Regions from separate parts of the Nocardioides plantarum genome, predicted to be linked through region 2. Evidence: predicted binding sites of a transcription regulator. Region 2 holds the regulator's gene; each other region holds the start of a gene.
What was found. Region 2 encodes LexA, which represses DNA repair genes until DNA is damaged. Its sites were predicted from a motif close to TCGAACANNTGTTCGA; they were not measured.
Positions count from the first base shown of each region.

Region 1 (2,263 bases), 1.3 Mb from region 2:
ACCGACCCCACCACCGACGCGACGACCACCGGGAGCAGCGAGCGCGCGCCGCGGCTGTGCGAGGCGCTGGCCCTGCTCGCCGACGTCGAGGCGACCCGCCTGCGGGCCCAGCTCGAGACCGACCTGGCCGGCCTGCGGCTCCTCGACGGTGACCGCGACGCGGCGGTCGCCCTGCTCCGCTCCGCCGAGGCGTACGCCGCGAGCGAGGACCTGTGGCCCCTGCAGAGCCGCGTGCGGCGGTTGCTCGACCGGATGGGCGAGGTCCCCGACCGGGCCGGGGCCGAGGCGCTGGCCGTGCTCACTGCCGCCGAGCGCCGCGTCGCGCTGCTCGCCGTCGAGGGCCTGGGCAACCGGCAGATCGCCGAGCAGCTGGGCGTGACGGTCAAGGCTGTCGAGGGCAACCTGTCGCGGGTCTACCGCAAGCTCGGGCTCTGCTCGCGCCGCGGGCTCGTGGCGCTGCTCGCGTCGGTCTAGGACGGCCCGGGCAGCGAGGGCCGGGCCTCAGGCCGTCGGTCCCGGACGCCGTCCGACGCCCGCGTCGCGCAGGATCTTGCGGGCCTGGACCAGCTTGTAGACCCAGATCCCGACGACCGCCACGACCCCGGCGTCGTCCACCAGACCCAGCGGCCCGAGCACGATCTCAGGCAGTACGTCGACCGGGCTCGCGAGGTAGACGAGCGCGCCGACCATCGCCACCAGTCCCCGCGGGGGCACGCGGTACCTCACCATCACGAACACGATGACCGCGACCCCCAGCAGGAACAGCCCGCCGAGCACCACGAGCACGATCGTGACCAGGTCGCTGACGTCCATCCCGCCAGCCTGGCACGTCCGTGCGATGTCTCGAGACATCGGTGACCGTCCTGCCTCAAGACATCGTTGACACGTGCTCCGTCAGGACTTTGGTGATGGTTCGGGGTTCTGGGGTCGAGGTCCAGGGGGGTCTGTCGTTGCCGAGGTAGGTGACTCCCGGGGGATTGGTCGGGGGTGTTCCGTGAGGACCTGGCCCGCGTGGTCGGCTTGTAGGGCGTGGCGGCGATCGGCTCGATCCCGAGTCGCGACACGTGCTCGACGAGGTGGATCAGGTCCGCCGCGCGAGGGGTTCAACGCCGATGCGTTGCCCGACCGCCGCCACGCCGAACGTGGCCGCCTCCTCGGCTTGGGTCGAGTCACACCGGCCTCATCACGGCTGTCCACAGCATCCCGCAGACCCTTTTGTTCGAACATATGTTCTAGTATTCTTGGGGCATGCCCGCCGCCCTCGCCGACACCGCCGTGACCCCGGCGCTGCTGCTCGACGAGGTCCGCCGTGCCCGCGCTGCGGCCGAGGCCGCCGAAGCCCGGATCATGGAGCTAGCCGTGGAGTGGGCTCACGCCCACCCCGTCCTCGAGGGTGGTGAGGGGTGGCAGATCACCACGGCCACTGGCGTGGCCTACAGCGAGGTCGACGGCACCGCCCTGGCCCTGGACCCCACCGACCCCGCGGCTGAGGAGCTGGTCGAGTGGTGCGGCATCCCCCCGGTGGCCTGGGATGCCCCCGCGGCGTTCGCTGCGGCCAACAAGATGTCCACCGCCGCCGGCAAACGCCTGATCCGTGACGCGTTGATCCTGCACCACCGCCTGCCCCGGACCTGGGCGCGTGTGACCGGTGGTGAGGTCCCCGCGTGGCGGGCGCGTCGGGTCGCTGAGGCTGTGCTGGCCGCCCCGGCCGATGTGGTGGCCTACGTCGATGACCAGATCGCCCCCGTGGTCGGCACCATCGGCACCGTCACCCTGGACCAGGTCGTGGAACGAGCCATGACCCTGCTGCACGCCGAGGCCCGCGAGGCCGACCAAGCCTGCGCCACCGAGTCCCACGAGGTCCGCTTCCACGGTGACGCCCAACCCGACGGCACCGCCGAGCTGTTCGCCCGCGGGGACTGGAAAGACCTCCACGACCTCCACCAGACCCTCACCCACGTCGCTGCAGCCCTCAAGGCCGCCGGCGACGACACCGGCCTCGACGTACGCCGCGCCCGCGCGTTGGGGGTCCTGGCCGACCCCGCCCAAGCCCTCGCCCTGCTCAACGGTGCCGAGGCGCCCGCACCGTCCAAGCAGGCCGTGCTCTACCTGCACCTGACCGACCTCGGACTGCTCGGCCTGGACCCCGTCGCCCTCAACGACACCACCCGCCACGCCATGCTCGCCCAGCAGGTCCGCGACTGGCTGGCCCGCACCGACACCCACGTCACCGTCAAGCCCGTCCTCGACCTCAACGAGGACC
Region 1 is NZ_VDMS01000001.1:2,324,301-2,326,563, reverse strand. It holds gene FJQ56_RS10925 (helix-turn-helix transcriptional regulator) at 1-474, shown strand, start outside; gene FJQ56_RS22430 (DUF1232 domain-containing protein) at 502-813, opposite strand; gene FJQ56_RS10915 (HNH endonuclease signature motif containing protein) at 1,249-2,263, shown strand, end outside.
Region 1: FJQ56_RS10915 (HNH endonuclease signature motif containing protein) is a predicted target of LexA. The motif match lies at 1,220-1,235, and genes of this name have one in related genera.

Region 2 (2,263 bases):
ACTGGTCGTTGGCGACCTCGTGGTCGTCCCAGGTGATGATCCAGGGGAACTTGGCGTGCGCGTCCTGCAGGTCGGTGTCGGTCTTGTACTGCGCGTGGCGGCGCCGGTAGTCCTCGAGCGAGACCATCTCGTGCTTCGGGTCGTGGGTGCGGATGTCGACGTCGTCCCGGCCGTAGCCGTAGCCGCCCGCGCCGTACTCGTAGACGTAGTCGCCGAGGTGGACCACGGCGTGCAGGTCGTTGCGCGCCGCGAGGCCGCGGTAGGCCGCGAACCACCCGGCCTGCCAGTTGGCGCAGGAGACGATGCCCAGGCGCAGGTGGCTCGGGGTCGACCCGGGTGCCGGGGCGGTGCGGGTGCGCCCGACGCGGCTGTGGGTGCCCTTGAATCCGAAGCGGTAGTAGTACCAGGTGGCCGGGGTGAGCCCGGCGACGTCGAGCTTGACGGTGTGGTCACGGCTGGGACCGGTCACGAAGGTGCCGCGCTTGACGATGCGGCGGAAGTCCTTGCGGGTCGAGACCTCCCAGGTCACCGTGACCTGCGGGCCCTTGCCGGAGCCCGGCTTGCTGACGGCGTCGGGGGTCACCCGGGTCCAGAGCAGCACCTTGGTGGGGAGCGGGTCACCCGAGGCGACGCCGTGGCGGAAGTGGTGGAGCGCGGCGCGAGCGGCCGGTGACCGGGGCGCTGTCGCGGCGGTCGCCGAGCCGGGGCCGGCGAGCGTGGTCAGGGCGGCGCCGGTCGAGCCGGTCGCGAGCACGGTACGTCGCCGTACGCCGGTGGGTGTCGTCACGGAAACAGTCAACGACCCCCGGCACGTGGAGTGACGGGGGTCGTGACAACGGTCGTCGAGCGTTCACCCGGCGTATGCCGGGCCCGATCGTGGGTCAGAGCTTGCGCAGCACGGCCGTGACGACGCCGAGGATCGTGGCGTCGGTGCCGTCGATCGGGTCGAACGCCTCGTTGTGGGGGAGCAGCCAGACCTTGCCGTCCTTGCGCTGCAGGGTCTTGACGGTGGCCTCGCCGTCGATCATCGCCGCGACGATCTCACCGTTGCTGGCGGTCTGCTCCTGGCGGATGACGACGTAGTCGCCGTCGCAGATCGCGGCGTCGACCATCGACTCGCCCGACACCTCGAGCATGAAGAGCTGGCCGTCGCCGACCAGCTGCTGCGGCAGCGGGAAGACGTCGTCGTAGGTCTGCTCGGCCAGGATCGGGCCGCCGGCCGCGATCCGGCCGAGCAGCGGGACCTGGATCGCCGCGACGGCGACATCGCCGATGCCGGTCTCGTCGTACGACGTCTCCTCGGCCTGGCCGAGCGAGCGGCGGGCCGCCATGACGTCGGGGAGGAACACCTCGAGGGCCCGCGGTCGGTTGGGATCGCGCTTGAGGTAGCCCTTCTGCTCGAGCACCCGCAGCTGGTGGGCGACGCTCGAGGTGCTGGTCAGGCCCACCGCCTCGCCGATCTCGCGCATGCTCGGCGGGTAGCCGCGCAGCTCGAGGCTGTCCTTGATGTGGGCCAGCACGCGCTGCTGGCGCGGGGTCAGGCCGGTGGCGTCGGCCGGGCCGTCGGGGAGCTCGGAGACCTTGCTGGTCTTGGACGACTGCTTGGTGGACTGTTTCGTGGACCGCTTGTCGGGCTGCTTGTCGGGCATGGCTCAGGGTCCCACCGGGCGCCGACGATTTCAAACAGGTGTTCGAACGGCGTGTCGCGCGCACGGCTGCGACCATGGGTCATGGCCTCCGCCCCCTCACCGACGTCCTCGCCCCCGCCTGGGTCCGCTCCCACGTCCGCTCCCACGTCCGCCGTCGTCACCGGCGCGGCCCGCGGCATCGGCCGCGCGATCGCCGTGCGCCTGGTCGCCGCCGGGCACCGGGTCGTGATCACCGACGTCGATGCCGAGGCGGTCGCCGCGACGGCCACCCGGATCGGCGCGACCGGGGTGGCCCAGGACGTGCGCGACCCGGCCTCGCACCGGGCGGTCGCCTCGGTCGCGACGGGGTTGGCGCCCCTGGGCGTGTGGGTGAACAACGCCGGCGTCGGCTTCGACGGCGACCTGGCGGCGCTGAGCGACGAGCAGGTGCGCGGGCTGGTCGACGTCAACCTGCTCGGGACGCTGTGGGGGATGCGCGCCGCCCTGGACGCGTTCGGTCCGGTCGGGGCGCCCTCGGGTGCGCTGGTCAACGTGGCCTCGTTGTCGGGGCTCGGCCCGGTGCCCGGGCTGTCGGTGTACGCCGCCACGAAGGCCGCCGTCGTGTCCATCACGAC
Region 2 is NZ_VDMS01000001.1:1,027,903-1,030,165, reverse strand. It holds gene FJQ56_RS04795 (alkaline phosphatase D family protein) at 1-787, opposite strand, end outside; gene lexA (transcriptional repressor LexA) at 882-1,649, opposite strand; gene FJQ56_RS04785 (SDR family oxidoreductase) at 1,731-2,263, shown strand, end outside.

Region 3 (2,263 bases), on a different contig from region 2:
GACCAGAACCGGCTCGCGACGCCCGGCCTGGTCGACGTGACCGATCGCAGCAGCCTCTACCCGGCGGGAGAGATCCTGGCCGAGTACACCACGATCAAGTCGGTCGCCAACGACTACATGCGCAACATCTCCGCCGAGATCAAGTCGGCCGGCGACACGATGACCGGCGTCGACTCCGGTCCGTGGGACCGCCCGGGTGAGATCGGTCTCGGTCGCACCGGTGGGTTCTCGGAGTGGAACGCCCTCAACGCCGCGATCAGCGCGGCGGCCAGCGAGACCGCGTTGAGCGTCAACCAGGCCGCGGACGCGCTGGTGATCATCGCCGACGACTTCGCCGCCTCCGACGAGGAGGTACGCGCCGACATGGCCGCGCTCGCCGACCTGACCCGCGATCAGAACGAGACGGCCGGCTTCTGACCTCGACGACCCGGGACCCGGTGGGGTCCCGGGTCGGACCGGGTCGGCCGGGTCAGGGCCGCTCGGCCCAGGACGCCCGGCCGTCGCCGGTGATCGGGATGACGGGTCCGCCGGTGACGTCCGGGTGGAGCGTCGCCTCGCCGAAGCCGCGGACCCGGGCGAGCACCTCGCGGACCCCCGACCCGGCGTCGCCGGCGACGAAGCCCTGGACGTCGAGTCCCGCGGCGCGGCCGAGGTCGACGGCCCGCGCGACGTGGAAGTCCTGGGTCACCACGACGGCGCTGCTCACCTCGAACACGTCGTGCGCGCGGCGCATCGTGTGCCAGGTGTTGAAGCCGGCGTAGTCGGTGAAGACGTCCTGGGGCGGCACCCCGGCGGCCAGGACCGCGTCCCGCATCGTGTCGGGCTCGTCGTACTGCTCGGTGCCGTTGTCACCCGAGAGCAGCAGCTTGTCGACGATGCCGGCGTCGTAGAGCGCGACGGCCGCGTCGACGCGCTCGGACACCACGGCGCCCAGCGTCCCGTCGGGGCGCACCAGCGACCCGGGCACGATCGCCACCTGCGCGTGGGCGAGGTCGGCGGGGTCGGTCTTGACGCGGTCGTCGGTGCGGGTGAGCACGACGGCGTTGGCCGTGGCGACGGTGCCGGCACCGAGGGCGACGACGACGACCGCAGCGGTGCGTGCCCGGCGGGCCCATCGGTTCATGCCCCGGAGCCTAGGGCGCGCCCGGGTGACGCCGGCGCCGCCACGCGAGCGGGTCGGGTTCGAGGTGGGTGGGATGACCGTGAGTCGTCCACAGGTCAGTCGTTGCTGATGTTGTCCACAACCCCTGTGGTTGAGCGGGAAAGTCCGTTCGAACTGTCGGTGGCGAGTGCTTGGGTAGACCCATGACCAAGCACCAGGACCCCACTCGATCGGGCCACCCGATCGAGTCGTTCCTGTGCTCGGCGCTCGACGACCTCGAGGGTCTGGCCGACGTGCCTGCGTGGTCGATGGACGAGGCCACCACCGACCGGGTCGTGCTCCTGGCCGCGCGCGTCGCCGCCGGGGTGGCCGAGGTCGAGGCCCGGGCGATCGGCCAGGCCGTGTCGCTGGACAGACCGGGCATTGCAGGGTGTCGCGGGGTCACTCAATGGCTGCGTCAGCTCACCAACGTCACTGGCCGGCTGGCCGCACGCAAGGCTGCGCTTGCCTCGTCTCTGGCTGCATGGGAGCCCACCCGTGCCGCCACCGCGCGCGGTGCGATCCACGCCGAGCAGGCCCAGGCAATCGCCGACAAGATCGCGTTGCTCGACGACGACGTCACCGACCACGACAAGCAGCGCGCCGAGGCGTTCCTGCTGGGCGAGGCGGCAGACCACGACGCCGACGCCCTGGGCCGCATGGGTCACGAGATCTACGCCCGCCTCGACCCCGACTGTGCCGACGCCCGCGAGGCCGAAGCCCTCGCGAGGGCCGAGGCCCGGGCGAGGAAGAGGACCCGACTACGGATGTACGACGACGGCGAGGGCCTGACCCACGGCACCTTCGTCATCCCGACCCTCTACGGCGAGATGCTTCGCAAGGCCCTCGCGGCACTGGCCGCTCCGAAGCACGTGCGAGCCGAGCAGGGGGCCGGGTCCTACGACTGGGAGACCCCCACGCCGGAGAAGCTCGGCAAGGCCCTCTGCGACTACGTCGCCCGCTTCCCGGCGTCGAAGCTCCCGAAGCTCGGCGGCCTCAACGCCACCGTCATCGCCATCGGCGACGCCGACCTCCTCGAGGGCAAGGTCAAGGTCGCCCGCCTCGACACCGGCCACAAGATCAGCCACCTCGACTACCTCCGCCTCGCCTGCGAAGCAGGCA
Region 3 is NZ_VDMS01000004.1:197,095-199,357, reverse strand. It holds gene FJQ56_RS17215 (hypothetical protein) at 1-417, shown strand, start outside; gene FJQ56_RS17210 (SanA/YdcF family protein) at 470-1,123, opposite strand; gene FJQ56_RS17205 (HNH endonuclease signature motif containing protein) at 1,306-2,263, shown strand, end outside.
Region 3: FJQ56_RS17205 (HNH endonuclease signature motif containing protein) is a predicted target of LexA. The motif match lies at 1,260-1,275, and genes of this name have one in related genera.